Regions from separate parts of the Bradyrhizobium sp. P3_C3 genome, predicted to be linked through region 4. Evidence: riboswitches for the same ligand, from Rfam matches in the RefSeq annotation. Region 4 holds a riboswitch; each other region holds the start of a gene.
The links. Region 4 has a riboswitch for cobalamin ahead of AC1DW2_RS09570 (DUF1636 family protein). Riboswitches for the same ligand answer to the same signal wherever they lie in the genome.
Positions count from the first base shown of each region.

Region 1: another riboswitch for cobalamin. It lies ahead of AC1DW2_RS08125 (TonB-dependent receptor); the one in region 4 lies ahead of AC1DW2_RS09570 (DUF1636 family protein).
Region 2: another riboswitch for cobalamin. It lies ahead of AC1DW2_RS14740 (TonB-dependent receptor domain-containing protein); the one in region 4 lies ahead of AC1DW2_RS09570 (DUF1636 family protein).
Region 3: another riboswitch for cobalamin. It lies ahead of AC1DW2_RS14770 (ribonucleoside-diphosphate reductase subunit alpha); the one in region 4 lies ahead of AC1DW2_RS09570 (DUF1636 family protein).

Region 1 covers NZ_JBFUGY010000005.1:118,713-127,351, forward strand. The annotation lists gene AC1DW2_RS08105 (efflux RND transporter permease subunit) at 1-1,884, opposite strand, end outside; gene AC1DW2_RS08110 (efflux RND transporter periplasmic adaptor subunit) at 1,881-3,314, opposite strand; gene AC1DW2_RS08115 (FixH family protein) at 3,399-3,791, opposite strand; gene AC1DW2_RS08120 (hypothetical protein) at 3,894-4,259, opposite strand; cobalamin riboswitch at 4,490-4,697, shown strand; gene AC1DW2_RS08125 (TonB-dependent receptor) at 4,898-7,246, shown strand; gene AC1DW2_RS08130 (GFA family protein) at 7,385-7,792, shown strand; gene AC1DW2_RS08135 (Cj0069 family protein) at 7,953-8,639, shown strand, end outside.
Region 2 covers NZ_JBFUGY010000011.1:80,649-86,553, reverse strand. The annotation lists gene AC1DW2_RS14740 (TonB-dependent receptor domain-containing protein) at 1-2,082, opposite strand, end outside; cobalamin riboswitch at 2,197-2,410, opposite strand; gene AC1DW2_RS14735 (hypothetical protein) at 2,486-2,707, opposite strand; gene AC1DW2_RS14730 (hypothetical protein) at 2,820-3,077, opposite strand; gene AC1DW2_RS14725 (hypothetical protein) at 3,180-3,392, opposite strand; gene AC1DW2_RS14720 (hypothetical protein) at 3,544-3,720, opposite strand; gene AC1DW2_RS14715 (adenylate/guanylate cyclase domain-containing protein) at 3,847-5,583, opposite strand.
Region 3 covers NZ_JBFUGY010000011.1:87,545-96,183, reverse strand. The annotation lists gene ilvD (dihydroxy-acid dehydratase) at 1-1,233, opposite strand, end outside; gene AC1DW2_RS14780 (GNAT family N-acetyltransferase) at 1,643-2,101, opposite strand; gene AC1DW2_RS14775 (ribonucleotide-diphosphate reductase subunit beta) at 2,177-3,331, opposite strand; gene AC1DW2_RS14770 (ribonucleoside-diphosphate reductase subunit alpha) at 3,342-6,245, opposite strand; cobalamin riboswitch at 6,368-6,585, opposite strand; gene AC1DW2_RS14765 (CbtA family protein) at 6,680-7,435, opposite strand; gene AC1DW2_RS14760 (CbtB domain-containing protein) at 7,446-7,628, opposite strand; gene AC1DW2_RS14755 (hypothetical protein) at 7,625-7,921, opposite strand; gene AC1DW2_RS14750 (hypothetical protein) at 7,918-8,499, opposite strand; gene AC1DW2_RS14745 (DUF6925 family protein) at 8,561-8,639, opposite strand, start outside.
Region 4 covers NZ_JBFUGY010000006.1:158,189-166,827, reverse strand. The annotation lists gene cobD (threonine-phosphate decarboxylase CobD) at 1-912, shown strand, start outside; gene AC1DW2_RS09580 (cobyric acid synthase) at 901-2,349, opposite strand; gene cobO (cob(I)yrinic acid a,c-diamide adenosyltransferase) at 2,376-3,011, opposite strand; cobalamin riboswitch at 3,052-3,275, shown strand; gene AC1DW2_RS09570 (DUF1636 family protein) at 3,372-3,746, shown strand; gene cobW (cobalamin biosynthesis protein CobW) at 3,743-4,792, shown strand; gene cobN (cobaltochelatase subunit CobN) at 4,792-8,040, shown strand; gene cobG (precorrin-3B synthase) at 8,037-8,639, shown strand, end outside.

The sequences.
Region 1 (8,639 bases), on a different contig from region 4:
GCCGGAGCGCCATTGCTCCTTCGGCTTCAGGTTGACGATCGTCTCAAACATCTCGGTCGGAGCGGGATCGGTCGCAGTAGCGGCTCGTCCCGCCTTGCCGTAGACCGAAGCGACCTCCGGAAACGACTTGATGATGCGGTCCTGCATCTGCATCAGTTCGGCCGCCTTGGTGACCGAGATGCCGGGCAGCGTCGTTGGCATGTAGAGCAGCGTTCCCTCGTTCAACGCCGGCATGAACTCGGTGCCGAGCTGGCGCGCCGGCCAGATCGTCACCGCAAGCACGACGAGCGAAGCCAGGATAACCAGCGTCTTGGCGCGCAGAACCCCCTTGATCACGGGACGGTAGGCCCAGATCAGGAAGCGGTTGATGACGTTCCTGCTCTCCGGGACGATCCTGCCGCGGACGAAGATCACCATCAGCGCCGGCACCAGGGTGACGGACAGCAAGGCCGCGGCGGCCATGGAGAAGGTTTTCGTGAACGCCAGCGGACTGAACAATCGGCCCTCCTGCGATTCCAGCGTGAAGATCGGCATGAACGACACGGTGATGATCAACAGGCTGAAGAAGAGCGCGGGGCCGACCTCGGATGCTGCGTCGATCAGAACCTGCACGCGCGACTGATCGGGCCTCGCCCGTTCGAGGTGCTTGTGTGCGTTCTCGATCATGACGATGGCGGCGTCCACCATGGCGCCGATCGCAATCGCGATGCCGCCGAGGCTCATGATGTTCGATCCCAGCCCGAGCAGCTTCATGGCGCCAAACGCCATCAACACGCCGACCGGCAACATCAGGATCGCGACGAGTGCGCTGCGGACATGCAGAAGGAACACGATGCAGACGAGCCCGACGACGATGCTCTCCTCGAACAGGGTATGCTTGAGGGTATCGATGGCCGCGTAGATCAGGTTCGACCGGTCGTAGACCGGCACGATCTCGACCGATTTCGGCAGGCTGCTCGCGATCTCCCTGAAGCGCTTCTTGACGTTTTCGATGACGTCGAGGGCGTTGACGCCGAACCGCTGCAGCACGATGCCGCTTGCGACCTCGCCCTCGCCGTTCAATTCGGCGATGCCGCGCCGCTCGTCGGGCCCGAGCTCGACGTTGGCGACGTCCCGCAGGAGCACCGGGGTGCCGTTGCTCGTCTTCAGCACGATGTTGCCGAGATCGTTGATGCTCTTGATGTAGCCCTTGCCGCGGATGACGTATTCGAACTCGGAGAGCTCGACGGTGCGGCCGCCGACGTCGGCGTTGCTGGCGCGGATCGCCTCACGTATTTTTTGCATGCTGATGCCGCGGTCGCGCATCCGCTGCGGGTCGAGGACCACGTTGTACTGCTTGACGAAGCCGCCGACGCTGGCGACCTCGGCGACGCCTTCGGCCTTGGCCAGCGCGAACTTCAGATTCCAGTCCTGGATCGTGCGCGTGTCCGCAAGGTTCAATTCCTTCGATATGACGGCGTATTGGTAGACCCAGCCGACACCGGTGGCGTCAGGCCCGATGGTCGGGGTCACGCCGGCGGGAAGCCTGGACGCCGCGCCGTTCAGGAATTCCATGACGCGCGACCGCGCCCAATAGATGTCGGTGCCGTCCTCGAAGATCACATAGACGAAGGAGACGCCAAAGAACGAGAAGCCGCGTACGACCTTCGATTTCGGCACGGTGAGCATCGCCGTCGTCAGCGGATAGGTGACCTGATCCTCGATCACCTGCGGCGCCTGGCCGGGATACTCGGTGTAGACGATGACCTGCGTATCCGAGAGGTCCGGGATCGCATCCAGCGGAAGGTGAACCAGGGCATAGAGGCCGGCGGCAGCCGCGAAGCCGGTCCCGAACAGCACGAGCAGCAGATTGCGCGCCGACCAGGCGATGATGCGGGCGATCATTTGTGATCTCCCGTTGCATCGCCAGGGCCGGCGTCGGTGGCCTGGGATGCCGCCTCGCCAAACCCCTTCAGCGCCGCCTTCAGGTTGCTTTCCGCATCGATAAGGAAGTTGGCGGAGGTCACCACCGCCTCGCCGTCCGCGAGACCCTGGCGCACCTCGACATAGCCGCCGCCGCGACGGCCGAGCTTGACTTCCCGCGGCTCGAAACGCCCTTCCCCCTTGTCGACGAGCACGGCCTGCCGGCTGCCGGTGTCGAGCACCGCGCTGTCCTGTATCGCCAGGACGGGCGCGGCATCGGCCGTGTCGATGTCGGCATCGACGTACATGTCGGGCAGCAGCACCGCGTCCGGATTGGCGAGCTCGATCCTGATGCGAACGGTGCGCGTGTCGCGGTTCACCTGCGGATAGACGACGGCGATTGTCCCGGTGAAGGTCCGGCCGGGGAAACTGCGCGCGCGCACCGCGACTGACTGCCCCACCGCGATGTTGCCGAGATCGCGCTCGGCCACGTCGACCAGCGCCCAGACCACCGAGGTGTCCGCGATCCGGAACAGAACGTCGCCGGGATTGGCCCGCATCCCTTCGATCGCATTGCGTTCGAGCACGACCCCGTCGCGCGGTGCAGACCAGCGTATGGCGACGGGCGCGGTGTGCGTCTTGTCCATCTCCGCAATGACGGACTCGGGAACGTCGAGATTGACCAGCCGCTGTCGCGAGCCGCGGCCGTACATCTCGACACCGCCGACCGTCTTGGAGGTGATCGTCGCGAGATATTCCGCCGCCGCGGACGCCACCGCCGAACTGTAGATTTCCATCAGCGGCTGGCCGGCCTTCACGCGCGTGCCAGTGGTCACGTCGGCGACCTTCTGCACGAAGCTTTCGGCGCGCATCGCGATCACCGACACGCGGCGTTCATCGAGCTGGATCGTGCCGGGCGCCTTCACCGAGACCCGGATCGAGCGCCGCGCGACGGGCTCGGACTTCACGCCCGCGCGCTGGATCTTGCCGGGCGACAGCTTCACTGTGCCGTCGTCGGTATCGTCGCCTTCGTAAACGGCGACATAGTCCATCCCCATCGGATCCTTCTTTGGGACGGTCGATGTATCGGGCAGCCCCATGGGATTGCGGTAGTAGAGGATCTTTCGCGGCGACGCCGCCTGCGCCTTCGGGGGCGCCGGCGCGACGGCCGCTCCGTCGTCGTCGTAGACCGGCAGATAGTCCCGCCCGCGGTCGTCCTTCTTCGGACCAGCAGACCAGAGCGGCGCACCGCTTGGATCGCGGTAGTAGAGCGGCGTTCGCTCCGCGGCAGCCGCAGCCGATGATATGTCGGCCTCAGCGAGCCAGCCCGCACCGTTCGAATGCCAGTAGTAGCCGGCCAGGACCAGGCCGCCGCCCAGCGCAAGTGCCGTCAGGAGACGCAGCGTTTTCATATGGTGTTTCCGCGCGCCCGGGAGCGCGCGTCCGTGTGAAGGAAAAAGGGGAATGTCGGGCGCTGCCGGGCAGCGCCCGAACGCTCACTTGACCACCGTGACGATCACCTTGCCGGTGACGGTCTCCGGTTCGCCCTGCACCTTCACGGACAGCGTCATCTGGTAGTGTCCAGCCATCGGCAGGTCCGTCTTGAAGGCGTACACACCCGGCTCCCTGGACGGCAGCGGCGCGACCGCCGATTCCATCTCGGCCATCCCGTCCGGGGCCATGTCGAGGCGGCTTTTGAAGATGACTGCGTCCGGTATCGGCTTGCCGGTCTGCTTGTTCGTCAGGCGAACGGCGAGCGTGACGTCTTCGCCCTTCTTCATCTGCGGAGTGACGGGCTCGAAGGCGTAGTCGCCCGCGCCCGCCATCGCGGCGGAAGCGGCAAGCGAAAGGGTGGCGGCGAGAGCCGCGGTGCTGATTTTGGAAAGCATTGTCCTGTCCTCATGAATTGATCTTTCGCCGTGGCGCGTGAAGCGCGCACGTCAGTCGTCGTCGCGAGCAGGCACGCCGCTCGCGTCTCGGGCTTTGCGAGATCAGATTCGAGGAGGTCGGAAAGGAGGACTGCCGCCGCGGAAGGAAACGACCTGATCCGGGGGAATAGCCATCGTGCTGGCCATGACGGCGAGACGTTCGAACGCCATGGGCCTGACATCACCAAGCGCGATGATCCCGCCAACGCAGCAGAAGCCCATCCCGCACTTGTAGCCGCCGCTATGGGAGCCCGTTCCCTTCATGTCGGGACAACAATCGTCCATCGACATGTCGGCGTCGCCGCTCATGTGCATGGCCGTCTGCATGCCATCCGACGACATTGCGAGGTTCGCCGCGGACACGCCAACCGGCAGCATCGCCAGGGATATGGCGATGGCGACTGCCAGGATGGTACGGACGAACTGCATCAATATCGACTTACCTTGTCGGGCCGGAACTCGGCCTCAGTAGCATATTCGGACACCAAAGGCAGTCATTGATCGTGGTCAAGCGTCCGTTACCCAGGCTCGCACGGAGGCCGGGTTGGACGTTTCGACGCAGCCCTAGGACTATCGTGCAAAACAGCAACACAAGGCCACCATCGACCGACCGGCCCGTCGAACAGCCCGCGCGGATGTTGACGCGCTCATCCCCTGATGCCAGTTTCGTGATCGGTAGTGTCCGCAAGGACTCTTCAAGGGAATGCGGTGCGTCCACCTCAGTGGGCAATTCCGCGGCTGCCCCCGCAACTGTAGGCGGATAGCCGACGACCAAACGAACCACTGGAGCCCCGCTTGGGCCTCTGGGAAGGTGGTCGAAGGCGATGACCCGCGAGCCAGGAAACCTGCTACCAGCCATGGTCACGCGCGAACGCATTGGGCGGGGTGCCCTGATGTCGGACAAGTAGCCGGTGCATCCGCCGCCTGGGGCGAAGGTGGATGACTAAGGCAACCGCGGTGACGGTTTGTTTGCGTCGCCGCAGAGCGTTGTCGTGCAAAATCTTCATTTCCGTGCTGGCGCAAGGCCAGCGTTATCGCGTGCTTTCCTGATTACTCTGCTCTCGTCGGTGTCCTTGTCGTCCGCGGCGCTCGCGCAAAGCGCGACGCAGGACAACCGCTCCCGGGAGGTCGGTCCGGTGATCGTGTCGCCGCCTGCGCCGCGACAGGCTCCTGCCGTCAGCCCGGGCACTCAGAAGCAGCGCGCGGCCCGGCGCGCCGCGGGACGCAATCGTGGCGCCCCTGCTGTCGCCGTTCCGGCCGCGCAAGCTCCGAGCGGCCCGGTGCAGACGCCGCTCAACACGGCAGCCGTCACCGACGTCGGCTCCCGGCTCGGCATCACGGCGCGCGAGATGCCGGCGACCGTCGAGGTCATCAGTCAGCGGACGATGCAGGACCTGGGCATCCGGACCACGACCGACGTCGCCAAGGCTGCAGTCGGCGTCACCGGCGGCGATGCGCCCGGCGCGCCCGCCATCTTCTCGATGCGTGGCTTTTCCGGCGACCAGATCTCCACGCTCTACAACGGCATCCCGATCGGGCCGTCGACCATGACCGGCCGTCCCATGGACGTGGCTGGCCTCCAGCAGGTCGAGATCATCAAGGGACCGGACTCGCTGGTGGCGGGCCTCGGTGCGACCGGCGGCGCCATCAACTACGTGAACAAGGCGCCGCACACCGGACCAATCGTCAACGACGCCTTCACCTCCTACGATTCCTTCAACGGCTATCGCGCCGGTTACGGATCGGGCGGCAGCACGCTGATCAACGGCCTCGACTACCGCTTCGACATCAGCCATTTCAACAACAAGGGCTTTATCGACGACACCTATTCGAAGCTCAGCAACGTCTCGGGCCAGCTGAACTATCGCGTCAACGAGAACCTGAGGATCTGGGGCGCGACCGAATACAGGCAGGACAACGACCGCTTCTACTGGGGGACGCCGCTGGTGCCGGCGAACGCGCCGGGCATCGTGCCGACGTATGGCGTCGTCTCCGGCCTCTGGAGCAACTATTACCTCGGCGGCGGCACGCCGGTCCCGGTCACCATCGACGCGCGCACGCTGACCACGAACTACAACGTGCTCGACAATCACAGCGGCGCCAACGAGCTCTGGCTGCGCAGCGGCTTTCAATGGGACATCACCAACAACATCTCGCTGAAGAGCCAGGTCTATGGCTATGACGCCCACCGGCACTGGTTCAACAACGAGATCTCGTCGTTTGACCAGACCGTAGGCAATTTCGCAGGCGCGCAGAGCATCTACCGCGAGCGCCTGGCGCTCGATCACGCACAGCGACTCTACGGCAACATCACCGACCTCACCGTCAATTCCAATCTCGGCGGAATGGACAATCGCTTCGTCGCCACCGTGGCGGCGAGCAGCAACCAGTTCAACGTCTCGCAGGACACGCTGTTCTTCAATGACTACGTCGACCTCCTCAATCCGGACCGCGGCCTCTACGGCCCGCGCAGCGACGAGAAGATCTACACCCATCTCGACACCGCCTCGCTGTCGTTCGAGGACCGGCTCAAGCTGACCTCGACCTTCGCGCTGATCGGCGGCATCCGTTTTGAGAATATCGAGCTGTCGCGGACCCGCTTCGACGAGAATGGCCTCCTGAAAGCCAGCTATCCTTTCTCGAAGACGTTCAATCCGGTCACCGGACGCATCGGCTACACCTGGGACATCGCGCCCGGCGTGATGCTTTACAGCCAGTACGCGACGGCAGCCGACCCGACGGTGGCGAACATCTTCATCCTCAGGCCCACGACGCCGCTGCTGCTCACGACGTCGCGAACCTACGAGACCGGCGTGAAGCTGCTGTCGGCCGACAAGCGCGCGGAGGCCACGTTCTCGGCCTTCGACATCGAGCGCAAGAACGTCTACGTCCCCGAAAGCGGCATCCTCTTCAACGTCGCCGGCAAGATGGCCTCCAAGGGCGTCGAGATCGCCGCCGCGGTCAATCCGGTCGCAGGCCTGAAACTGTGGGGCAACGTCGCCTTCGTGCAGTCGCGCTTCATCGACTTCACCTATGTCGACGGCAATGGCGACTTCCAGTCCTATTCGGGCAAGACGCCGCCCAACGTTCCGAACTTCATCGCCAACGCCGGCGCCTCCTATCGCTTCGACACGAAGCTGCCGGTGGAGATCGGCGGCCTCGTCCGTCACGTCGGCGACCGCTTCAACTTCCAGGACAATCTGGTCACGATGGACGCCTACACGATCTTCGACGCGTTCGCGTTCGTCGATATTCCAAAAGCCTATTTCCCGGGCGTCGACCAGACCCGGATCAGCTTTCGCGTGAGGAACCTAACCAACAAGCTCTACGCGGCCTGGGGCGATCCGGGTTACACCGACCAGATCATCCTGGGCGCGCCGCGCAGCTACGAGGTCGCGGCTTCGTTCAAGTGGTAGTCGCGGATCACCTCGCCCGCGCCGTGGCAGGAGTTGTCACGCGACAGTAGGACGCAATCGCAAATCGATTGCGCCGTTGAAGCCGCAGGTCTCGAGAGCTATCGATCAACGAGACCTGTCTTCCATCGGGAGGAACGCATGAGCACCATCACCGGCGGTTGTCACTGCGGCGCGATCCGCTATCAGGTCGAGGGCGAAGCGATCGTGCACGCGCTGTGTCACTGCCGCGATTGCAGGCTTCACGCGGGCGCTCCCGTCGTCGGCTGGACGATGTACGCGGACGATGCCGTCAAGGTGACCAAGGGCGAGCCCAAGGTCTACAGCTCCTCGGAACATGCGCGGCGGCACTTTTGCGGCGACTGCGGAACCGGCCTGTTTTATGTCAATGCCGACATGTTGCCCGGGGTCATCGACGTCCAGAGCGCGACCTACGACGATCCCGACGCCGTACCGGCGACGATGCACATCCAGGTCGCAGAGCGCCTTCGATGGATGGAGCGCGCGCACGAACTGCCGACATTCGACCGCTATCCTCCGCCACCGTAGCGGCGCGCGCGAAGCGTTCGCCGTCTCGATGGAACCGCACAAACACCATCTTGCAACGGCCGGACGATCTCACGTAGATTGATCGGCGTGGGGACGAAGCAGACTCCCCGTGAGACCTCGGTCCAAGCTCTGCGCAGCACGCCATTCGTGGAGCTTGCGCATGGATACCGAACGCCATCCTCCTGTCCGCCATACCGTTGCCATCCTCTCCCGCGGCGACGCCGCCGCGCGCCGGGACGCGACGGCGCAAAACAGCCGCTTCGTCCGCGTTTTCGAAGCACTCGCCGCGGTCGGCATCGAAGCCCGACCGGTGATCTACGACGAGATCTTCGCCGACGCCGTCCGCGATCAACTGCTCGCCGTCGATGGCGTGCTCGTCTGGGTCGATCCGATCCATCAGGGCAAGACGCGCGAGGCCCTCGACCCGCTGCTTCGCGACGTTGCGGCGCAAGGGCCATGGGTGAGCGCCCATCCCGACGTGATCCTGAAGATGGGCGTCAAGGAGGTGCTCTACCGAACGCGTCATCTCGGCTGGGGAGCCGACACGCATCGCTATGACACCGCCGCAAGCTTCCGCGCCGAATTTCCCGCGCGTCTTCAGGCGAACGGTCCGCGCGTGCTCAAGCAAAATCGCGGCAATGGCGGCCAGGGGGTGTGGAAGGTGGAGGCCCTGCCCAACGCGGACGCCATGGTTCGCGTGCTGCATGCCCAACGCGGCAGTCTGCCCGAGGACATGCCGCTCGATGCCTTCCTCGCGCGCTGCGAACCGTATTTCGGATGGGGCGGCTGCGTCATCGACCAGGCGTTCCAACCCCGCCTGCCCGACGGCATGATCCGCTGCTACATG
Region 2 (5,905 bases), on a different contig from region 4:
ATAGACGCCCAGTCCCGGCTGCAGAAAGCCGGTCGGATTTTGATAGTGCACATTGGCGAGATTATCGACCCGGCCGAACACCTTCACCTGGTCGGTGACCAGATATTCGGCTGCGACGTTGACGACAGTGTAGGCCGGAGCCAGCAGACGCAGAATGCTGAAGTCGCGGTTACCATCGACGAAACTCCCGACGTGCAACACGGTTGCGGAAAGTGTCAGCGGATCGATCGGATTCCAGATGACATTTGCGCTCCACTTCTCCTTCGGACGCCTCAGCAGCTCCAGTCCCGCGGTCGCATCGACCGCGCGGGTAAAAGTGTAGTCGGCACGAACGCGAAGCCGGTCGGTGATCGCAGCCGCGACGAAGCTCTCCGTGCCCTCCGTGATCGCCTTGCCGATATTGGTGTTGGTGCTCGTGAATGTCACGGGATCGAACGTGCTCTGGATCAGGTCCGTGATGTTGTTGCGGAAGTAGGTCGACCCGAAGCGAACGCGATCGCCAAACAAGGGTTGCTCGAAGCCGGCGTCGTATCCGACGCTTTCCTCCGGCCTGAGGTTGGGATTTGCAAAGAAGAAGAACGCGGGAAAGCTGACGTAAAGCTGGTTGAGCGTGGGCGCCTTGAACCCCGTGCCGTAGCTTCCCTTGAACTTCGTATCCGTGACCGGCACGATCACGGCAGACGCCAGACGAAAGGTCGGATGTTCCCCAAACCGCTCGTTATCGTCCTGCCGGACGTTGGCCGTGAAGAAGACGCGATCCCGGAACTGGGACTGCAGCTCCATATATCCGGCCTTGTTGATGTTTTGCGCCGAGACCGTCGCCGTTTGCAGTGTTTCGGTCTCATGCTCCGCACCAAAGATGACATTGTTGTTGGGCGCAAGCTGGGTCGTGGTGTGCCAATCATACTTGACGCGGTCGCCGGTCGTGATCGTGGCCATCGCGTCGCCGGGCGAGATGTTGTAGTTCCAGTGATTGGTGTAGTTGACACCGAAATAGCTTTTCATCCGGTCGTCGAGAGCGGACCAGACCGCCTCCCCGCGCGTGAAGAGCTGGTGCACCGTCTGCGTGCTTTGCGCGGCCGCGGGAAAGCTCGCGGATGTGACGGGATCGAAGGTGTCTCCGGTAAAGCGCAGGGTGGCGTCGGTGTACCGCGCCACGCCGTTGAGCGTGAGGTTTTCGCTCAATTCGGCGCCAAGCTTCGTCGAATAGGTCATGTTGTCGTAATAGTTGCCGATCGCCTTCTGCCCCGGCGGGAGCAATTCGACCGGCGTCACCGGCACGTCGTTCGCGTGGAAATGCGCGACGTTGAAGGCATAGTTGAAGTGGTCCTGTGAACCGCTCAGACCTGCAGTCTGGTTGAACGTTCCGAACGAGCCTCCCTCGACCGAGCCGGTGGCGCGGGCGGGACCGTCGCCCTTCTTCGTCACGATGGAGATCACGCCACCCAGCGCGTCTGCGCCGTAGAGACCGCCCTGCGGACCGCGCAGGACTTCGATCTGCTGAATGTCGGAGGTGAGCAACTGGCCGAAATCAAACGAACGGTTCGGGTTGCCGGGATCGCTGACATCGATGCCGTCGATCAGGACCTTGGTGTGGTTGGAATTCGTTCCGCGCATGAAGATCGACGTCTGTCCGCCGGGGCCGCCGGTCTGCACGAGGTTGAGGCCGGGAACCGCGCTCAGTGCATCGGATGCGGTCCGGCGCTGATCGCGCTCCATGTCTCTGGCGGTCAGAACCGTCACCGAGCTCGCAACCAGATTGGTCGGAGTGACAACGCCCGTCGGACTGACGACGACCGTCGGAAACAGGTTGGCCGCGGATACCCCGGCAACCGGGGGCGACGCCGGCACCAGCTCGGGTTTCGGCAGCCGAGCGACGCGCTGCCGCTCGGGCTTGTCCGGCGCAAGCCGCACGACTTGCGGCTTGGCCGCACGCTCGGTCGGCGCGACCTCGACCGGCGGCAGCAGATCGGGCGATGCCGACTGTTGGGCATGGGCAATGGACAGATCGAGCGAATACAGGGAAACGAACGCGACAACGCCGGCGCGGAAGCGCCTGGCGGCAAAGACAATACGGGACACTCTTGTAACCTCGGTATGACGTCAGTGGCACGTCACAGCGAACGAGGTTTCACGGCGGAGCGTTCGATTGCTCCGGTGAAGCTAATGTCTGTACTCCCCGACCGACATCTTCGCGTGTGACCACGGCTGACGGCAGGTCTCCTGGCTCGCGGGTCGTTACCTTACGTCGCCTTCCCAGGACCGAGATTCCCAGTGGCATATGACGAAAGATTCACCGCTTACAGTTGCGGGGGCAGCCGTGGCGTTGAGAATATCCCGGTATCGGGAAAACCTCGCACCACGTTCCCTTTTGATCTCCGTGAGGAGAACCGTCACCGGCCAATCTACGGGGCGGGCAAGCGGAGAGTCAATCGGCCGGTTGCATGACGGGCAAAGCACCGCACCGGAGATTGAGCCGGCGCAATCAGGCCGGCTCCCGCTCCGAACGCGTCCTGATCACCGCCCGCTCGCCGGCATCGACGAGCTGGCCGATGCCGGTGCGGCCCGTGAGCGCGCAGCGGATGATGTTCTCGGCAACGGACCTGCGAAAGCAATGGTCCTCGCCGACCGGGCGATTGCGGCAAACCCGATCCAGCGCCAGCTTCATGTTGATCCGGGTGCGGGTGTCGAAATGCTCGCTGATCATTCGCAGGGCCTCGGTGCGTTGATGTCGGAGCGGAAACGCGTCGGCGTAGGCTGGGTTCCAAAACTTGCGCAGAGCTGACTACGCCCGACCTCTTGGTCCTGCGACGGGCGGGCTACGCCCGACCTCTTGGCCGCTGGGCCTGAGCCCAGGCCGCGGTGACATCGCGCAGCGGAGCGTCGATGCGCCGGATCGGGGTCAGCTCACCGGAGGCCGAGATGATGGCTGTCTCCTCGCGGCGACAGCGCGGGCACACGAAGCGGACCTCGTGCGGCGACGAAGACCAGCTCGAACGTTTGACGTTGGCCGCCATCGGCCATGCATCGCACTGCGAGCACGACACCAGGAACCGACCGGGATCGAGCATACCCATTCCATAGGACTCCGCGTCCTGCCTGCCGCTTCAATGACTAACCCATGTGAATCGTTCCGGTGCCCGAGCACCCTCAGCGCTAGCTCCAGCCAGCGCCGCCGCTCAGTGGGCACCCTTGAGGGTGCATGACGTGGTGCAGGTGACGGTGTTGCCGTGGTCGCACGCCTTGCAGGCGGCAACGCACTGGTTCATGTCGCGGGCATTGTAGGAGCTGTAGTTCCGCATCGCACAGACCGGGGTCGAGCCGGTGATGTCCTGCTCCTGATTGCAGGCGGCCGTCATGAGCGCGAAGATGAGGACTGCGAGAAGGCGCATGGGATTGCCCTGGTAGGGAGCGGCAAAGCGACGTCAGCGAGGTACGCTGCACAGCAACGGACCTCGGCATTCCCAATGCGAGCAATCATGATCGCGACGCTCGCATCCCGAAGGATGCGCGCCAAACATTAAGAACGGATTGCAGGCGGCGTCAGGCCGCGGCCTTGGTCGCGATCGCCTTCCGCATATCCACCGCCAGCTGACGATACTGCTCCGAGAGTCTCAGATAGAACTCGCGCTTGGTGCTGTCGGTGGCGAGCTTGGCAATCAGCTCGCATTCGGCGGTGAGCGTCTCGAACCGTTCCAGCCTGTCATGAAGTTCTGTCATCGGCGTGTCCCCATCAAACGCCACAAGGGACGTCAAACCTAAGCCTGAGAAATAGGTCACGGCGAACATCGTTATCGAGTAGAAACGTTTTTTCCGGCAAGGGCGGTGCAGGCCTGGCAAGGACGGCTATTTCTGCTCCAGCCGCCAGGCGCCGTCCCAATTGGCGTCCGGCGGATTGGCTTCAAACTGCGCGATGCGGCCGAGCAGCGTGCGCGAGGGACCGTCGCCGGGCACGGCTTCGAGCGCTGCATTGAACGCGGCACGAGCCTCGTCGAAGCGCTGCGCGCGGTAGGCGGCGAGGCCTTCGGCGTAGCGCGCGCGCAGGCTCTCCTGCGGGACGCTGAGCCCGTGCGCCTTGCTCATCACCTCGAAAATGGCCTGCGATGCGCTTTGACCGGCCACCGCGAGACGATCGATCTCGCGCAGCTCGAGGTTCGATCCGATCGCGTCCGCCGTCGCCTGCGCGATCAGGATCCGCGTGCCGTAGATCTTGTTGACCAGTTCGAGCCGCGAAGCGAGGTTCACGGCATCGCCCATCACGGTGAAGCTCATCATCAGCTCGGACCCGATGCTGCCGGTCAGGACCTCGCCGGTGGCAATCCCGATGCGCAGATCGCAAGGGCCTGGCATGGCGCGGATGCCGAGCAGGTCAGGCAATTGCTTCTGCAACGCCGGCACCTCATCGGCCATGTCGATGGCGGCGTAGCAGGCGAACAGCGCCGGCTCGTCCTCCTCAATGAAGGGAGGGCCCCAATAGGCCATGATGGCATCGCCGATATATTTATCGATGACGCCGCGATGGCTCCGGATCGGCGCGGACATCACCGTGAAATAGTGGTTCATGACCTTGACGAGGCCACGTGGGGTCATGCCCTCGCTCATCGAGGTGAAGCCGCTCATGTCGGAGAACATGATAGTCATCACCCGGCGCTGGCCGTCGATGGCGACCTCCGGGCGGTCGATCAGCCCTTGCGCTACCTTGGGATCGATATAGCGGCCGAAGGTCTCGCGGATGCGCTCGTTGTGCCGCAACTGCTCGATCATGCGATTGAAGGCGGCGGCGAGTTCGCCGATCTCGTCCTGGGTCGAGACCGTGATGGTCTTGTCGAAGCGGCCCGCCTCGACCTCGCGGGTGCCGGCGAGCAATAGCCGCACCGGTCGCGTGATGCCACTGGAGACGAGGAGCGCGAAAGCAAATCCGACCACCGCCGCGAGGATGGTGACGATGCCCGAAATGATCATCGCCTGGCGCTGGCGACCGATCACTGTCGCCGTACTGGCGAAGACCTGCTTCAGCATGTCGGCGCGGATCGCGTCGATCTTCTGGTTGAACTGGTCGCGTATGGTGTCGAGATGCTCCAGGGTCCCGCGCGCCTCCGTCATCTGCTTGCCTTCGACCTGCTTGAGGAGTTTTGCGTGGTCCTCATTCATGTCGTGACGCAGCTCGGTGAGAGCGGTTTCGATGCGGGTCTCGATCCGCGCCAGCCCGGCATTGTCGGAAGGCGTCCTCTTGTCGTCGATGATCGCGTTGATGTGCGTGCGCGCGGCCTCGCCTTCCTCGTCGATCTTCCGATCGGCCTCCTCGAATTCGCGCAGGCGCGCCGCATAGGCCTCCTCCTCCGAGGGGGCCTGCATCTTCATCATGACCATCCGCCGCAGCGCCACCGAGCGCTCCAGCGAGCGGATGTTGGCGCGCGCCAGATGGCCGTAGGCCGGAATGTAGCGATCGGTCAGCTCGTCGAGCAGGACACCGACCTGGCTCGACATCACCATCGAAAGAATCGCGGTGACCAGCATCAGGACGATCAATCCGAGGGCGATCCCGACGATCTTGCGCCTGATCGACTGGTTGAAAAGTGGCATGAGCGGTGGGGGTAAGAGCTGAAAGGATCGGTTGGGAACTCAATACACCGGATTTGGACGCGGGAACACGCGCAATCTGGCCTTCGCGGCGCCCTGAACCGCGCGCAACCGTCGCGCGAGCCCTATTCGTTAACAAAGGTTGAAGGCATTACCCTTTCCGCCATTTCGGAAGTTCCCGAGTTCCCATCGGTATTTTGCCGCATTGTTGAAGGAGCGTGAGGACTGCGAAACGATGTCGTGGCATCGTTTTGGGTGTCGTCTTTGATTCTCAAGCCGCATGTCGTCGCGGACCTTGGTTTGTAGTGGTTTCGCAGGGGGACCA
Region 3 (8,639 bases), on a different contig from region 4:
CGGACCGGTGAACCTCAGGTTAGACATTCCCGCGACTTTCACGATCGCACCTTCTGGCGCCAGATTGCCCTTCAGACCAACCACACCACCGGTGACGGTGATCGGCTTGTCTGCCGGGTGCACCACATCCTGGTGCGGATTCCATTTAACGCTTTTGAGGTTTTCGGCGATCGTTCGACCGGTGACCGTAATGCAGTCGCCGTGGAGAAATCCGTTGTCGAGCAGCGTCTTCATCAGAAGCGGTATGCCACCTACTTCAAACATGTCTTTGGCGACATAACGGCCACCCGGCTTCAAATCCGCGACATATGGTGTCTTTTTGAAGATTTCGGCGACGTCGAACAGGTCGAACTTGATGCCGCACTCATGCGCGATTGCCGGCAGGTGCAGTGCAGCATTGGTCGAGCCGCCGGACGCCGCGACCACGGCGGCGGCGTTCTCAAGCGCCTTCCGTGTGACGATGTCGCGCGGCCGGAGGTTGGAGGCAATCAGGTCCATGACCTTCTCGCCCGCGGTCATGCAGAAAGCGTCGCGGATTTCATACGGTGCCGGGGCGCCGGCCGAGTACGGCAGCGCCAGGCCAATCGCCTCGGAGACGGTCGCCATGGTGTTGGCGGTGAACTGCGCGCCGCAGGCGCCCGCCGAGGGGCAGGCCACGCGCTCGATCTCGTCGAGGTCCTCGTCCGACATGGCGCCGACCGAATGCTTGCCGACCGCCTCGAACATGTCCTGCACGGTGACCTGCTGTCCGCGGAAATTGCCGGGCAGGATCGAGCCGCCGTAGATGAAGATCGAGGGCACGTTGAGACGGACCATCGCCATCATCATGCCCGGCAGCGACTTGTCGCAACCGGCAAGGCCCACGAGCGCATCATAGGCGTGGCCGCGCACGGTCAGCTCGACGGAATCGGCGATGCACTCGCGCGACGGCAGCGACGAGCGCATGCCGTCATGGCCCATGGCGATGCCGTCGGTGACGGTGATGGTGCAGAATTCACGGGGGGTGCCGCCGGCCGACGCGACGCCCTTCTTCACCGCCTGGGCCTGGCGCATCAGGGAGATGTTGCAGGGGGCGGCCTCGTTCCAGCAGGAGGCGACGCCGACGAAGGGCTGGTGGATCTGCTCGGTGGTCAGACCCATGGCGTAGAAATAGGACCGGTGCGGCGCGCGCGTCGGGCCTTCCGTCACGTGACGGCTCGGCAGCCTCTGCTTGATGTCGGTCTTTGCGTCCATCGCAAACCAGTTTCCCCGGCCAACCCTTTCAGACCCGAAAAATCAGAGCCAAGATTTGAATCGACCTTGGGATTTCCCGTCCTTCGAAGACCGCCGATGCCCTTCAAACTTTAGAGCGATTTTATTCATGTTCGGGTGTGGCTAAAAAGCGGCGCTGATGCGAACGGACGGAGAAAAGGGTTTAATCCAAGATGAGTGTTGCAGGGACAGCACAATCGTTACCGGGAAGACACGGGTTGGCTTACTGCGATACCCTCGTGATTATGACAATGCTCAACTTGAGATTTCAAATCTGTTCCGGCGCGCCCCAGCGCGGGTCTCAGGAACGGAGTGTGCCTCACCTGAGTCGCGGCGGCCCGCAGTACCAACCCCGTCCTGAGGCGGGAGTGATGAGCGCGAAGCGCCCAGTTCAATCCGTCAGGTCGAGCCGCATGAACTGGTTGTGCGGGCTTGCCTCATAGTCGGCGAACGGCGCGCAGGAGACGAAACCGGCGCTGCGGTAGAGCGAGATGGCGGGCGCGTGCAGGGCTGCCGTGCCGGTCTCCAGGCTGAGGTGCACGTAACCCCGCCTGCGGGCCTCAGTAATGATATGACTCAGCAGTGCGCGCCCTACCCCGGTGCCCCGTGCAGCGGGAGCGGCACGCATCGACTTCACCTCGCCATGCGTATGATCCAGCTCCTTCAGAGCACCGAATCCGAGCAGGATATCGTCCTGCCAAGCCGTCCAGAAGGTCACGGTGGCAGCCGAAAGGCCGGTGGCATCGAGAGCGAACGCGCGCTCGGCCATGACGCTGCGCAGCTCCTCGAGATGATGCGCCAACAAGTCGGCGACATAGGGCGCCGTCGGATCGTCTCGTCGGATCTCCACCTCATCCCCCTGCTGTCGCACGCGTGCCACCGTTTAAGCACAGGTGACACGCCCGCGGCATAGCCATGATCGGTGCTATTCCCAAGTTAGCGCACCACCATTCTGGTATTCGATGACGCGGGTCTCGAAGAAGTTCTTCTCCTTCTTCAGGTCCATCGCCTCAGACATCCACGGGAACGGATTTTCGACCTCGGCAAACACCGGTGCGAGCCCGATCTGGGCGCAGCGCCGGTTGGCGATGAAGTGCATGTACTGCTCGCACAGCGCGGCATTCAGCCCGAGGAAGCCGCGCGGCATCGTGTCCCGTCCGTAGGCGGCCTCCAATTCGGCTGCGTCGCGGATCATGCCGCGGATCTCGTCCTGGAACGCTGCCGTCCACAGATGCGAGTTCTCGATCTTGATCTGGTTGATCACGTCGATACCGAAGTTGAGATGGATACTCTCGTCGCGCAGGATGTATTGATACTGCTCGGCGATGCCGACCATCTTGTTGCGGCGGCCAAGCGACAGGATCTGCGCAAAGCCGGTGTAGAACCACATCCCCTCGAACACGACATAGAAGGCGACGAGATCGCGCAGGAAGGCGCGGTCGCTATCCGGCGTCCCCGTCAGGAACGATGGATCGTCCAGGTGCTGCGTGTGCTTGAGCGCCCAGGCCGCCTTGTCCGTGATCGACGGCACCTCGCGGTACATGTTGAACAGCTCGCCCTCGTCGAGGCCGAGGCTTTCGACGATATACTGGAAGGTGTGGGTGTGCACCGCCTCCTCGAAGGCCTGCCGAAGGAGGTACTGCCTGCACTCCGGATTGGTGAGGTGACGGTAGATCGCCAGCACGATGTTGTTGGCGACCAGCGATTCAGAGGCTGCGAAGAAGCCGAGATTGCGCTTGATCGCGCGCCGCTCGTCCTCGGTCAGCCCGTCCCGCGACTTCCATAGCGCGATGTCGGCCTGCATCGAAACTTCGGTCGGCATCCAGTGATTGTTGCAGCCTGAGAGATACTTCTCCCAGGCCCATTTGTACTTCAGCGGAAGCAGCTGGTTGACGTCGGCGCGGCAGTTGATCATCCGCTTGTCGTCGACGGAGACGCGGCCGCCGGCGCGATCGATCGCACCTAAGCCGGTCGGGTCGGCCGGCTCGAGCTTGAGCTGGGTCTGCGGACGCAGTGCGGTGGCGAGACTTGAGGCGGCCGGAGCGGCTGCTGTGGTTTCGGTATCGGACCAGTCGAGCATCGTCATCTCCTCACTGGCACGCTTCGCATTCGGGATCGTCGATCCGGCAGGCCTTGATGCCGTCGAGGTCCGGTGCCGCTGCGGTCGGGATCACGATCGGCGCGTGCGACACCGCCACTGACGCGGACACCGCATTGAGCTTTCCGTCGGTGCCCTTCAAGGTCGATTTCTCGACATGCGTGGCGCTGCGCGAGCGCAAATAGTAGGTCGTCTTCAAGCCGCGCCGCCAGGCCAGCCGGTAGAGCGCATCGAGCTTCTTGCCGGAGGGATTGGCGATGTAGAGGTTAAGCGACTGCGACTGGTCGATCCACTTCTGCCGACGCGCGGCCGCCTCGATCAGCCAGGCGCTGTCGATCTCGAAGGCGGTGGCGTAGAGCGCCTTCAGATCGTCAGGGACGCGGTCGATCTGGCCGACGCTGCCGTCGAAATATTTGAGATCGGAGACCATGACCTCGTCCCAAAGCCCCCTCGCCTTGAGGTCGCGGACCAGGAACTCGTTCACGACCGTGAAGTCCCCGGACATGTTCGATTTCACGAACAGGTTCTGATAGTTCGGCTCGATCGACTGCGAGACGCCGCAGATGTTGGAGATCGTCGCCGTCGGCGCGATCGCCATGACGTTCGAGTTGCGCATGCCGCTGGACGTGACCTTCTTGCGTAGGCAATCCCAGTCGAGCGTTGCGGAGCGATCGATGTCGAGACCACCGCGCGAGTCGGCGAGAAGCTGGATGGAGTCGAGCGGCAAGATGCCCTTCGACCACAGCGAGCCCTCGAAGCTCGGATAGCGTCCGCGCTCCGCGGCGAGATCGGACGACGCTTCGATCGCGTAGAACGAGATTGCCTCCATGCTGGTGTCGGCAAACGCCACGGCCGCGTCGGACGCGGTCGGAATGCGCTGGACCTGAAGCGCTTCCTGAAAGCCCATCAGGCCGAGCCCGACGGGACGATGACGCATGTTGGAACGCCGCGCTTCGGGGATCGTGTAGAAATTGATGTCGATGACGTTGTCGAGCATCCGGACGGCCGTCGTCACCGTCCGCTTCAGCTTGGCATGGTCGAGTCCATTGGGGCCGACATGGTTGAGCATGTTGATGGAGCCGAGATTGCAGACCGCGACCTCGTCGCCCGAGGTGTTCAGCGTGATCTCGGTGCAGAGGTTCGAGGAATGGATCACGCCCACGTGGCGTTGCGGCGAACGCAGATTGCAGGGGTCCTTGAAGGTGATCCAGGGATGACCGGTCTCGAACAGCATGGTCAGCATGCGACGCCAGAGGTCGCTCGCGCGCACGGTCTTGAAGACGCGCATGCCGCCGGCCTTCGCCCTGGCCTCATAGGCCTCGTAAGCCGTCTTGAACGCCTCGCCGTAGAGATCGTGCAAATCGGGCGTCTCGTCCGGCGAAAACAGCGTCCATTCGCTATCGGCATCGACGCGCTGCATGAACAGGTCCGGCACCCAATTGGCGGTGTTCATGTCGTGGGTGCGGCGGCGGTCATCACCGGTGTTCTTGCGCAGATCGAGGAATTCCTCGATGTCGACGTGCCAGGTCTCCAGATAGGCGCAGAGCGCGCCCTTGCGCTTGCCGCCCTGGTTGACGGCAATCGCGGTGTCGTTGGCGACTTTCAGGAACGGGATGATGCCCTGGCTTTCGCCGTTGGTGCCCTTGATGTGGGCGCCGAGACCACGGACCGGCGTCCAGTCGTTGCCGAGGCCGCCGGAATATTTTGCCAGCAGTGCGTTGTCCTTGATCGACTTGAAGATGCCGTCGAGGTCGTCCGAGACGGTCGTGAGGAAGCAGGACGAGAGCTGCGGACGCAGCGTACCCGAATTGAACAGCGTCGGCGTCGAGGCCATGAAGTCGAACGACGACAGCAGATCGTAGAACTCGATCGCCTTGGCCTCTCGGTCGATCTCGCGAACCGCAAGACCCATCGCGACGCGCATGAAGAAGGCTTGCGGCAGTTCGACCCGCTTGCCGCGGACGTGCAGGAAGTAGCGGTCGTACAGCGTCTGGAGGCCGAGGAACTGGAAGTTCAGGTCGCGCTCGGGCTTGAGAGCAGCCGCGATCCGGCCGAGGTCGAAGCGGGCCAGTTCAGGATCGAGCAGTTCGGCAGCGATGCCGGTCTTCACATAGGCCGGGAAATATTCGGCATAGCGCACAGCCATATCGGCCTGCGAGGCGAAGGTCGGCACGGCATGGACATAGGACAGCACCTCGCCGCGCAGCTTGTCCAGCAACAGGCGCGCGCTGACATAGGCGTAATTCGGCTCCTGCTCGACCAGCGTGCGCGCGGCCATGATCGAGGCCAGCGCCAGTTCGTCCTGGCTGATGCCGTCGTAGAGATTGCGGGTGGTCTCGGTGAGCACGGGTGCCGCGGAAACGCCGTCGAGGCCGGCGCAGGCTTCGCCGATAATCAGCGCGAGCCGCTTGGTGTCGAGACCAACGCGCGAACCGTCGGCGAGCGTGACATGAAGGACCGGCGCGACAGCGGGCGTCACTTCCGCGGCCGCCTCCTCGGCGCGCTGGCGCGACCGCTCCTCGCGGTACAGCACATAGGCGCGTGCGACCTTGTGGTGCTCGCTCCGCATCAAGGCGAGCTCGACCTGGTCCTGCACGTCCTCGATATGGAAGGTGCGTCCCTCGCCTGCCCGCCGCATCAACGCAGCGACGACTTCGGCCGTCAGCTGCTCCACGCTCTCATGGACGCGGCGCGAGGCGACCGCGCTGGTGCCTTCGACCGCGAGGAAAGCCTTGGTCATGGCGACCGCGATCTTGGCGGAATCGAACGGCGAGACCTTGCCGTTGCGACGGATGATCTGCATGGCCGGCTCGCTCGAAGCAGGCGAAAGCGATTGTGGACGCAAATGAACGATGGGTGCGGAGGCGGTGTCCGCGTCGTGCAGGTTGAGTGACATCAATGGGCCCCGTGATGCGCGCGTTGTGTTTGAACGGGGCTGTAAGGAAGGACGCTGCAGAAACGCCGGCAGCGGAGTTGCCGGGCGGTGCATGCAAGCGACCGCCGGACACCCCGCCCGTGGACGTTCAGATCGTCGCGGCAGGTCTCCTGGCTCGCAGGTCGTCGCCCACTTCCCGTCTTCCCGGCGCGAAAGGCACCAGTGACGATTGTTCGGAAGCAGCTCGCTGCTGACAGTTGCGGGGGCAGCGCCGGAATTCCACGCTCTCGCGCGGTTCACCGGCTTCCCTCTTAGCCACTAAATCTTGCGATCCAGCGGAACCGTGACGCCCACATGTGGTGACATATGCAGCCGGGTGTCAACGATTCGTTGGCAGGCTTGGCGCGGATTTCCTGTGGAATGCGGTGATGGCGGGCGTGAAGCCAGGCCGGATTCTAGGCACGCACATCCGTACTATGATCGAAGCGCGCGAAGATCGCACTTGTCACAGCACCGAGCAGGCTCCAGAAAATCAAGCTCGTCACCGTGACCGCGGTGACGAACTGATGCGACAGCGAGGACGGCACGTTGGTCTCGACGTGCGCCAGCTCGGGAGCGCCGATCATATGGGGCAAGATCAGCAGGATGACGCCCGCAATTGCCGCCGGCACCGAGTGGCGAAAGACGATCAACGCCAAGCCAGCAGCCGTCGCAAATATGGCGGCCAGCCACCAGATCTGGCGCGACAGCAGCGGTGCAGCCGGCACGCCCGGCAGCTCCGGCGGCAAGCCGAGGCCGGGGGCAATGGTGAACACGGCAAAACCTGCCAATCCCCACATCAGGCCTTCATGCCAGGAGACGCCCGCGCCGGTCGCGCCGCTGCGAACAGCAAAGAAGCCAGCCAGGAGCAGTGCGAAGCCGATCGCGGTCAGCACGTTCGCGGCCGCTGTATAGGCGCTGCGCTCGAATCCGTCTCGCGGCTCCCACGCCTCGGCGCCATGATCATGGTCGGCGTGATCATGGCTTGCATGGTCATGGCCAGCCGCAGCCGCCTGCGGCGCGTCGTGCTGATGGGTCTCCGCCGCCTTCTCGAAGACCTCGGCTTTCAGGATCAGGGGAACGGTGCCGAACTGCTGGGCGACCGTGACGATGAGACCAACGATGAAACCGGCAATGACCGACGAGAAAACGATCGAACGAAACGTACTCATGCCGCCCCGGTTAGTGGCAGGGGAATGCGTTCGAGTGGCGCACGTCGTGCGCGGCATTGTGAACGATGTCGATATGCGAGAATCCCACGACGCCGACGATGAACAAGCCGAGCACCATGGCCATCAGGGCTTGCGAAAGCCGTCCCGCCTGTCCGGCTGCGATCGGAAGATGTGCGACATGGGACTGGCTCATAGCTGTTCTCCGTTAGCGATTTGGTCGTTTTCTAACAGCTTCCGGGTGATATCGCGACTGGTAAGATGCAGGCTCGTCCCTGCCGAAATGCCTTTACGGGCGATCTTGGCGCCAGCGGCCTCCCGAAATACAGCCTCAAAACGCCGGAAATAGCTGAGGCAATCCTCCGCAGAGGGCTCCACGCCGATCAAAGTCCGGAATGCGCCGCGATGCACGGCGCAAATCGCGCCGTGTCCCCTGACTGCAAAGACAAGGGACGTGATGCCATCACGCCAATGGGCCTCGTCGTTCAAGCCGACATCGCGCGTCCGCGCCCGAACGGATCGACCAGGCGGACGATCTCGCAGGCGGCGACGAGGCCGGCGAGCCAGACGGCGCTGGTCAGCCCGATGCGCGTCACGATGGCCGCAGTGAACGCGCCCTCTCCGCCAAGGAACGGCGTCGCGGCAAGCAGCGCGAGCTCATAGGCGGCGTAGGCGGCGACGAGCGCGATGGCCAGCATCAGCGGCGTACGGCCCTGCGGCAGCAGGCGGAGAACGGTCGATGCCGCTGCCGTCGACAGCAACGCGGCAGCACCGATGACAAAGCCCCAGGCGATGGTGCTGCCATCGATGGGATAGTGCAGCACGCCGAAGCCGATGGTCTGGTTCACGAGCCAGGCGCCGGTGACGACGAGCAGCGCCGGACGCATCGGCAGCATCGCGGCGGCGACGACGGCGAACGCAGCAAACGGCGTCGCGCAGGCAAGCGCGAAGCTCGCGAGCGCGCATGACACGGTCAGCAGCGCAAAGCAGAACATCGGCGCAAGGCGCGAGGTGACCGGATGAAGGCGGAAACGGTCGGCGTGGGGCGGCAGGATAGTAACAGTCATGGGACGATCTCCTTGTGGGATCTGTAGCACATTTTTGCTGGAACGCGGCATCACGTCTGACTCAGTGAAGAGCCTCCATGGGATCTTCAGTCTCGGCTGGATCGCGCCGGTCGTAGACGGCAAGCCAGGCGGCAAGTGTC
Region 4 (8,639 bases):
GCGGAAGACTGGATCGATCTGTCGACCGGGATCAACCGGCTGCCTTATCCCGTGGGCGAGGTGAGTGCGCGTGCATGGAACGCGCTGCCGTCGCGCGCGGAGATCGAGAGCCTGCATCTGGCCGCGCAGCACGCTTACGGCACAAGCGCGCCGATCGTCGCGATGGGCGGTGCGCAGGCCGCCATTCAATTGCTGCCGCAACTCGCGCCAGCCGGCCGCGCGCGCATCCTTGCGCCGACCTACAATGAATATGCCGGGGTCTTGTCGGCTGCAGGCTGGGAAGTCCAGGAGGTCGGCGAGCTCGACGCGCTGGCGGGCGCGGATCTCGCCGTCGTCGTCAATCCCAACAATCCCGATGGCCGGCGTTTTGCGCCACAGGATTTGCTGGCGCTGCTGCCGCGCGTCGGCCGTCTCGTCATCGACGAGAGTTTTGCCGATGCTGCCCCGCAGCTGTCGCTCGCATCCGAGGCGGATCGACCGGGATTGCTGGTCCTGCGCTCGTTTGGAAAGTTCTATGGTCTCGCCGGCCTGCGGCTTGGGTTTGCGCTCGGCCATGCGGCCGACATCGCCAAGCTCGCGGCGGCGTCAGGTCCGTGGCCGGTGTCGGGAGCGGCGATCGCGATCGGCTGCCGCGCCTTGCGTGACGACGCCTGGGCCGAGGCGACGTCAGCGCGGCTCGCACGCGACTGTGCCCGCCTCGACGACATCGTGCAGTCGGAAGGCTGGCGGCTCGTCGGCGGTGCACCACTGTTTCGTCTCTACGAGACGCCTGATGCGCTTGCTGCGCAGGAGAAACTGGCGCGTAGCCAAATCTGGTCGCGCGTATTCGCGAAACAGCCGGCATGGCTGCGCCTCGGGCTTCCCGGCAGCGAAGCCGAATGGACGCGCCTTGCCGAGGCGCTAGCGCGCTAGCGCCAGCAGGCCGCCGACGTCGAGATGCAGTTCGATGTGATCGGCGAGGGCGTCGAGCGCGCTCTCGACTCTCGCATGATAAGGCTCATCACCTGCCGGAATGTCGAGCTTTGCGAGATACGCCTTGCGGAAATCATCCGAGGTGAACAGGCCGTGCAAATAGCTGCCCTGCACGCGCCCATCGCTGGAGATCGCGCCCTCCGGCTCCCCATTCAGTTTCGCAAACGGGCGGGCGCGATCCGGCCCATCGGTGCGGCCGATGTGGATTTCGTAGGCCTCGATCGGCTGGTCCGTGGCGGCATGCACGGCCGCGACGCGCGTCAGCGTCTTCTGCGGGCTCATCATTGTGGCGACGTCCAGAAGTCCGAGACCCGGCGTGTCGCCGGCGGGGCCTTCGATGCCGTCGGGGTCGGCGACGCTGCGTCCGAGCATCTGATAGCCGCCGCAGAGCCCGAGCACATGGCCGCCCCGGCGGTGATGCGCCAGCAGATCGATGTCCCAGCCCTGCGCGCGCAGGAAGGCGAGATCGCCACGGGTGGATTTCGAGCCGGGGATGATGACGAGCCTGATATCGCCGGGGATGGCTTCGCCCGGCCGCACCATCACGAGATCGACGCCGGGCTCGAGTTTCAGCGGATCGAGATCATCGAAATTGGCGATCCGTGACAGCACGAGGCAGGCGATCTTGCACTGGCCGGGCTTGCGCGCGTCGCTCAGGCCCAGCGCGTCCTCGGCCGGCAGCTCGCCGGCGCGCGCGAACCAGGGCAGCACGCCAAGGCCGCGCCACGCGGTCTTCGCTTCGATCAGCTTGTAGCCGTCGTCGAACAGCGAGGGGTCGCCGCGGAACTTGTTGATGACGAAACCCTCGATCATCGCGGCATCGTCGGGGTCGATCACCGTCTTGATGCCGACGAGCTGGGCGATGACGCCGCCGCGGTCGATGTCGCCGACCAGCACGACGGGCACGTCGGCCTTGCGCGCAAAGCCCATATTGGCGATGTCGGCGTTGCGCAGGTTGACCTCGGCCGGGCTGCCGGCGCCTTCGACCAGCACCAGATCGGCGCGCGCCTTCAGCCGCTCGAAGCTTTCCAGCACCGCGCCCATCAGCGACGGTTTCATCGCCGCATATTCACGCGCGCGCGCGGTCGCGATCCGCTTTCCCTGCACGATGATTTGTGCGCCGACATCGGTTTCGGGCTTCAGCAGCACCGGGTTCATGTCGGTGTGCGGCTCGACGCCGGCGGCCAGCGCCTGCAGCGCCTGGGCGCGACCGATCTCGCCGCCGTCGACGGTCACGGCCGCGTTGTTCGACATGTTCTGCGGCTTGAAGGGCAGCACGCGCACGCCGCGCCGCGTGAACGCGCGGGCGAGGCCGGCGACGATGAGCGACTTGCCCACGTCCGAGCCGGCCCCCTGGATCATCAATGCGCGCGCCATGGTGTTTTCAGAACCTGGGGCCGTGCTCAGAACTCGACGCCGGCTTGCGCCTTGATGCCGGAGCGGAAGGGGTGCTTGACCAGCGTCATCTCGGTAACGAGATCGGCGATCTCGATCAGCTCGTCCTTGGCGTTGCGCCCGGTGAGCACGACATGCGTCATCGGCGGCTTGTGCGTTTTCAGGAATTCGACGACCTCGGCGATGTCGAGATAGTCGTAGCGCAGCGCGATGTTGATCTCGTCGAGCACGACCATGCGCAGGTTGGAATCTGATATCAGCTCCTTGGCCTTCGCCCAGCCGGCCTGTGCTGCGGCGATGTCGCGGGCGCGGTCCTGCGTCTCCCAGGTGAAACCTTCGCCCATCGCATGGAACTGGCAGAGCTCGCCGAAATGGCCGGTGAGCAGGCGCCGCTCGCCGGTGTCCCAGGCGCCCTTGATGAACTGCACGACCGCGCAGGGGAAGCCATGGGCGACACAGCGGACGATCATGCCGAAGGCGGAGGAGGACTTGCCCTTGCCGGCGCCGGTGTGGACGATGATGAGGCCCTTCTCGCCGCTCTTGGTCGCCATGATCTTGTCGCGGGCGACCTTGATTTTCGCCATTTTCGCGGCGTGGCGGGCTTCGGTTTCCTCGGCCGTTTGGGTATCCGGTTCAGGCGTCATCTGACAGGGTCCTTCGGCTTGACAAGAGGCGGCCGGGGGCAAATGGTGGCCCGGCGTTGGTTCCTGTCCTATGACAGGCGAAGAGGGAATGCGATAGGGTCCGAATCGACAAGATTCGGCTCCAAACTGCAGCCGCCCCCGCGACCGTGACCGGAGAGATGCCCGAGGCCACTGATCCCCCGCAGGGGATCGGGAAGGCGGGGATCGAAGGGCCAAAAGCCCTGCTCCGCAAGCCGGGAGACCTGCCAGCGCGGACGAGTTTTGGACCGGCGGACGGGGTGTTCCGCGACGGGGAAACGGACCTTCGGGGGAATGGTCCGTGTGCCTCTTCGCCTCCCGCTGTTTATCCTGGAAGAGGCGATGACCGTCACACTTCACGTCTGTATTACCTGCCGTGCCGGCCAGACGCTCGACGAGGGTGAGACGACGCCCGGCAAGCGCCTGCATGGCGCGATCCTCGATGCCGGCGTGCCCGAGGGCGTCAATGTGGTTCCCGTTGAATGCCTGTCGGCATGCAGCCAGGGTTGCTCGGTTGCGCTCAGCGCGCCCGGCCGCTGGTCCTATGTCTATGGCCGCCTGTCAGAGGCCCATGCGAGCGACGTGGTCGCGGGTGCTGCGGCCTATGCCGCCGCGCCCGATGGCCTCGTGCCCTGGCGCAGCCGTCCCGAAATCTTCCGCAAGCAGTCGCTTGCCCGCATTCCCCCCATTGCCGTGTTGCCGGAGGCCGCCGAATGAACTCGCTCGCAAAAGTCCCCGTGACGGTGGTCACCGGTTTTCTCGGCTCAGGCAAGACGACGCTGATCCAGCATCTGCTCGCAAACCCCGACGGCAAGAAGCTCGCGGTGCTCGTCAACGAGTTCGGCAGCGAGGGCGTCGACGGCGAGATCCTGAAATCCTGCGCCGACGCGAACTGCCCCGAGGAAAACATCGTCGAGCTCGCCAATGGCTGCATCTGCTGCACCGTTGCGGACGATTTCATTCCAACCATGGAAAAGCTCTTGGCGCGGACGGTGCGGCCCGATCACATCCTGATCGAGACTTCTGGCTTGGCGCTGCCAAAACCGCTGCTGAAGGCGTTCGACTGGCCTGAGATCCGCTCGCGCATCACGGTCGATGGCGTGATTGCGCTGGCCGATGCCGAGGCTGTCGCCGCCGGCCGTTTTGCGCCGGACCCGGCTGCGGTGGAAGCGCAGCGCGCGGCGGACGAAAATCTCGATCACGAGACGCCGCTGTCGGAAGTGTTCGAGGACCAGATCGCCTGCGCCGATATCGTGCTGCTGACCAAGGCCGATCTTGCGGGCGCCGCAGGGATCGAAGCGGCCAAAGCCGCCATCACCGCCGAGATGCCGCGCCGCGTGCCGATGCTATCCGTCACCGATGGCGTGATCGATGCGCGTGTCATCCTCGGCCTCGGCGCTGCCGCAGAGAACGATCTCGCCGCGCGCCCCTCGCATCACGACGGCGAGGAGGATCACGAGCACGACGATTTCGCCTCCGTCGTGATCGATCTTCCTGAAATCAGCGACATCGACGCGCTGGTCGCGTCGGTGCAGCGTCTTTCGCGCGAGCAAAACGTGCTGCGCGTCAAAGGCTATATCGCGGTCGCGGGCAAGCCGATGCGCCTGTTGCTGCAAGCGGTCGGCGAGCGCGTGCGCCACCAATTCGACAAGCCTTGGGGCGCAGCTCTCAGGCAGTCGAAGCTCGTCGTGATCGGCGAGCACGGCGATATTGACGAGGCCGCGATCAAGGTCGGACTTGGGCTTTCAGGATCTGGTATCTGATGCACGTCGTCTTCCGCGAGAGCCGCGGTCTCGAGGAGACCGCGACGCCAAGGGACATCGGCCAGGACCCGGCCGATCTCGTGGTGCTCTCGTACTCGGATTCCGACCTTGCCGCGTTCGCGGCCGGCTGGCGGCGCGGCCGTAACAGTCTGCCGTCGCTGCGGCTCGCCAATCTCGCGGAGCTGCGGCATCCGTTGTCGGTCGACACCTATATCGAGCGCACGCTGTCGCAGGCGCGCGGCATCCTGGTGCGCCTGATCGGCGGTGAGTCCTATTGGCCGTACGGGCTCGCGGCCCTGCAGCAGCTGGCGAAGGACCGCAATATCGTGCTGGCCGTGCTGCCGGCCGACGGCCGCGACGACACGCGGCTCGATGCCTACTCGACCCTGCCGGTTTCGACGCTGCGCCGGCTCAAGGTGCTCTGCGACACCGGCGGTTCCGTTGCAGCCCAGGCCGCGATTGCGCAGCTCGCGCTGGCCTCGGGCCTTTACGCGGGCCCGGTCGTCGGCGAGATGAACGTGCCTGAGATGGGCTTTTACGATCCCGCGCGTGGCGTCATTGCTGCGCCGATGACAGGCGAGGGAAAGCCGCTCGCGCTCGTGACCTTCTATCGTTCCTATCTCACCGCCGCTGATACCGGGCCGGTCGACGCCCTGATCGCGGCGCTGCGCGAGCGCGGCTTTGACGCGCACGGCGTGTTCGTCACCTCGCTGAAGGCTCCGGGCGTTGCGGATTGGCTGCGGACGTATTTCGCGACGAATCCTCCCGCCGCGATCGTCAACGCGACGGCGTTCTCGGCGATAGGCGAGGACGGCACGACACCGTTCGATGCTGCATCGTGTCCCGTCTTCCAGGTCGCGCTCTCATCGGCGCGGCGCCAGGACTGGGCAGAGTCGCTGCGCGGCCTGTCGCCCGGCGATCTCGCGATGCATGTGGTGCTGCCGGAGGTCGACGGCCGCCTGTTCGCGGGCGTGGTGAGCTTCAAATCGGCCGCGGAGCGCGACCCAGATCTGCAATTTTCGCATCTGGCGCACCGGCCCGATGAGGAGCGCGTGAAGGCCGTCGCCGCGCGCGTTGCGGCCTGGCGGCGCCTCGCGGAGACGCCAGTCGCCGAGAAGCGGGTGGCGCTCGTGCTCTCGAACTACCCGGGCCGTCCACATCAGATCGCGCATGCGGTTGGTCTCGATGCGCTTGCGTCGGTCGAGGCATTGCTGTCTGACCTGACAGAGGCCGGCTTCGATGTTGTGCCGGTCTCCGCACTTGGCGAAACGTTGCTGAAGCAGCGACTGACCTGGAACGTCGCCGATTACCGCGCCGCGCTCTCGCGTCTCCCGCAAGCATTGCAGGATGATCTCGCGCAAGCCTGGGGCGCGCCGGAGGATGACCCGAGCTGTCGCGACGGTGCATTTCAATTCGCGGCCATCGCAAGTGGCCAATCGATCATCGCGGTTCAGCCCGAGCGCGGCGATGCCGCCACGCGCGATGCCGACTATCACGATCTCGCCCGCACGCCACGCCACGCCTATGTCGCGTTCTATCTCTGGCTCCGGCAGCAGGACATCGACGCCGTCGTGCACATGGGTGCGCATGGCACGCTGGAATGGCTGCCCGGAAAATCCGTGGCGCTGTCGTCCGCGTGCTGGCCCGAAGCGCTGATCGGCGATCTCCCGGTCATCTATCCCTTCATCGTCAACGATCCCGGCGAGGCCGCGCAGGCCAAGCGGCGCTTGGATGCCGTCACCATCGGCCATCTGCCGCCGCCGCTGGAGCAATCCGTGGTGCCGGACGGCCTGCGCCGGCTCGAACGGCTGCTGGACGAATATTCGACCGCCGATGGCCTCGACCCCGCCCGACGTCAGCGTCTGATCGCCGCGATTCGCGACGAAGCGCGTGCGGCGGGTCTTGAGGACGATCTTGGTCTGGATGCCTCGGCAGCACCGGCGGAAGCGATCCCACGGATCGATCGCTTCGTCTGCGATCTCAAGGAGAGCCAGTTCGGCGACGGCTTGCACGTGTTCGGCCGCGGCGCCTGCGCCGATGCGGAGCGCGATGCGTTGCGTTCCGCCCTGGCGGGACAGCGCGTTGCGCCGGGGCCATCGGGCTCGCCGTATCGCGGACGCCAGGACGTGGTGCCGACCGGACGCAATCTCTTTGCCGTTGATCCGCGCGCGGTGCCGACGCCGTCGGCGCATGCGCAAGGCATCAGGCTCGCGGAAGAGCTGCTGCGTCGCCATTTGCAGGATCACGGCGACTGGCCGAAAGGCCTCGTGGTCGATCTCTGGGGCTCCGCGACGATGCGGACCGCCGGCGAGGAGTTTGCCATGGCGCTGCATCTCGCCGGCCTTGCGCCGCGCTGGGATCACGCCTCCGGCCGCGTCACCGGCTATGACATCATCGCACCGGCGGAGCTCGGGCGCCCCCGTATCGACGTCACGCTGCGCGTGTCGGGCCTGTTCCGCGATGTCTTCTCCGGCCTTGCGCAATTGTTCGAGGCCGCCGCCGAGGCGCTCGCAACGCGCGAGGAGGAGGGCGACGAGAATCCCTATCGTCACCGCGCCTCGCGTGTGTTCGCGCCGCGCCCCGGCCAATACGGCGTCGGCCTCTCCGCGATCCCGGATGCCTTCACGGCCGAGACGCGCGATGCCGCCGGCGAAGCCTGGCTGTCGGCATCGTCCTGGGCGTTCTCGGCGGACGGTGCGATGCAGCCGGATCGTGCCGGCATCGAGACGCGGCTCGCATCCGCCGATGCTTTCGTGCACGTCCAGGACTTGCCGGAGACCGATCTTCTGCTTGCCGCCGACTATGCCGCACATGAAGCCGGCATCGCGGCGGCTGCAGCGCATCTCGGTGCGGCAGGACCATCGCTCTATCACCTCGATACGACGCGGCCCGAGCAGCCGCACGCGCGGACGCTGACCGAGGAAATCTCCCGTGTCGTCCGTGCACGCGCGGCCAATCCGGCCTGGATCGCCGGCATGATGCGGCACGGTTTTCGCGGCGCCGCCGAGATTACCGCGACGCTGGAGCACATGGCCGCCTTCGCGCATCTGGCCGGCGCCGTACCGCCGCATCTGTTCGATCTCTACTACGATGCGACGCTCGGCGACGCCGATGTCCGCAGCTTCATGGCCCGCGAGAATCCGGCGGCGCTCGCCGCGATGGAGACCTGCTTCACACGCCTGCACGAAGCCTCGCTCTGGCGAACGCGCCGCAATTCGATCGCGGCTGCGCTGAAGGAGGCTTCATGAGTGCGGCCGCGATCAAGGGCTGGTGTCCCGGCGCGTTGCGCCCGATGCAATCGGGCGACGGGCTCGTGGTTCGCGTGCGCCCGTTCGGCGGAAGGCTTGAAGCCGCGCAAGTCGCCGGTCTTGCCGAGCTCGCCGAACGCTACGGCAATGGTCTCATCGATGTGACGAGCCGCGCCAACCTCCAGATCAGAGGCGTCAGCGAGCAAGGCCATCGCCGGCTGCTCGATGGACTCGCGTTGCTGCGGCTGCTCGACCCCGATACCGACATCGAAGCCCGGCGCAACATTTTGGTGACGCCGTTCTGGAACAGCGGTGATGAGACACAGGCGCTCGCCGCGGAGCTTGAGGAAGCGCTCGCCGACAGCACGCTCGATCTCCCCACAAAGTTCGGCTTCGCCATCGACGATGGAAAGTCGCGCGTACTCGCCGGCGACTCCGCCGACGTGCGCATCGAGCGCGATCACGGCGGCCGGCTCCTGGTGCGGGCCGATGGCGCAAGGCTGGGCCGCTCGGTCGCGCGCGGTGAGACCGTAAGTACGGCGCTCGCGCTCGCGAACTGGTTCATCTCGTCCGGCGGCGCGAAGGGCGGGCGAGGGCGC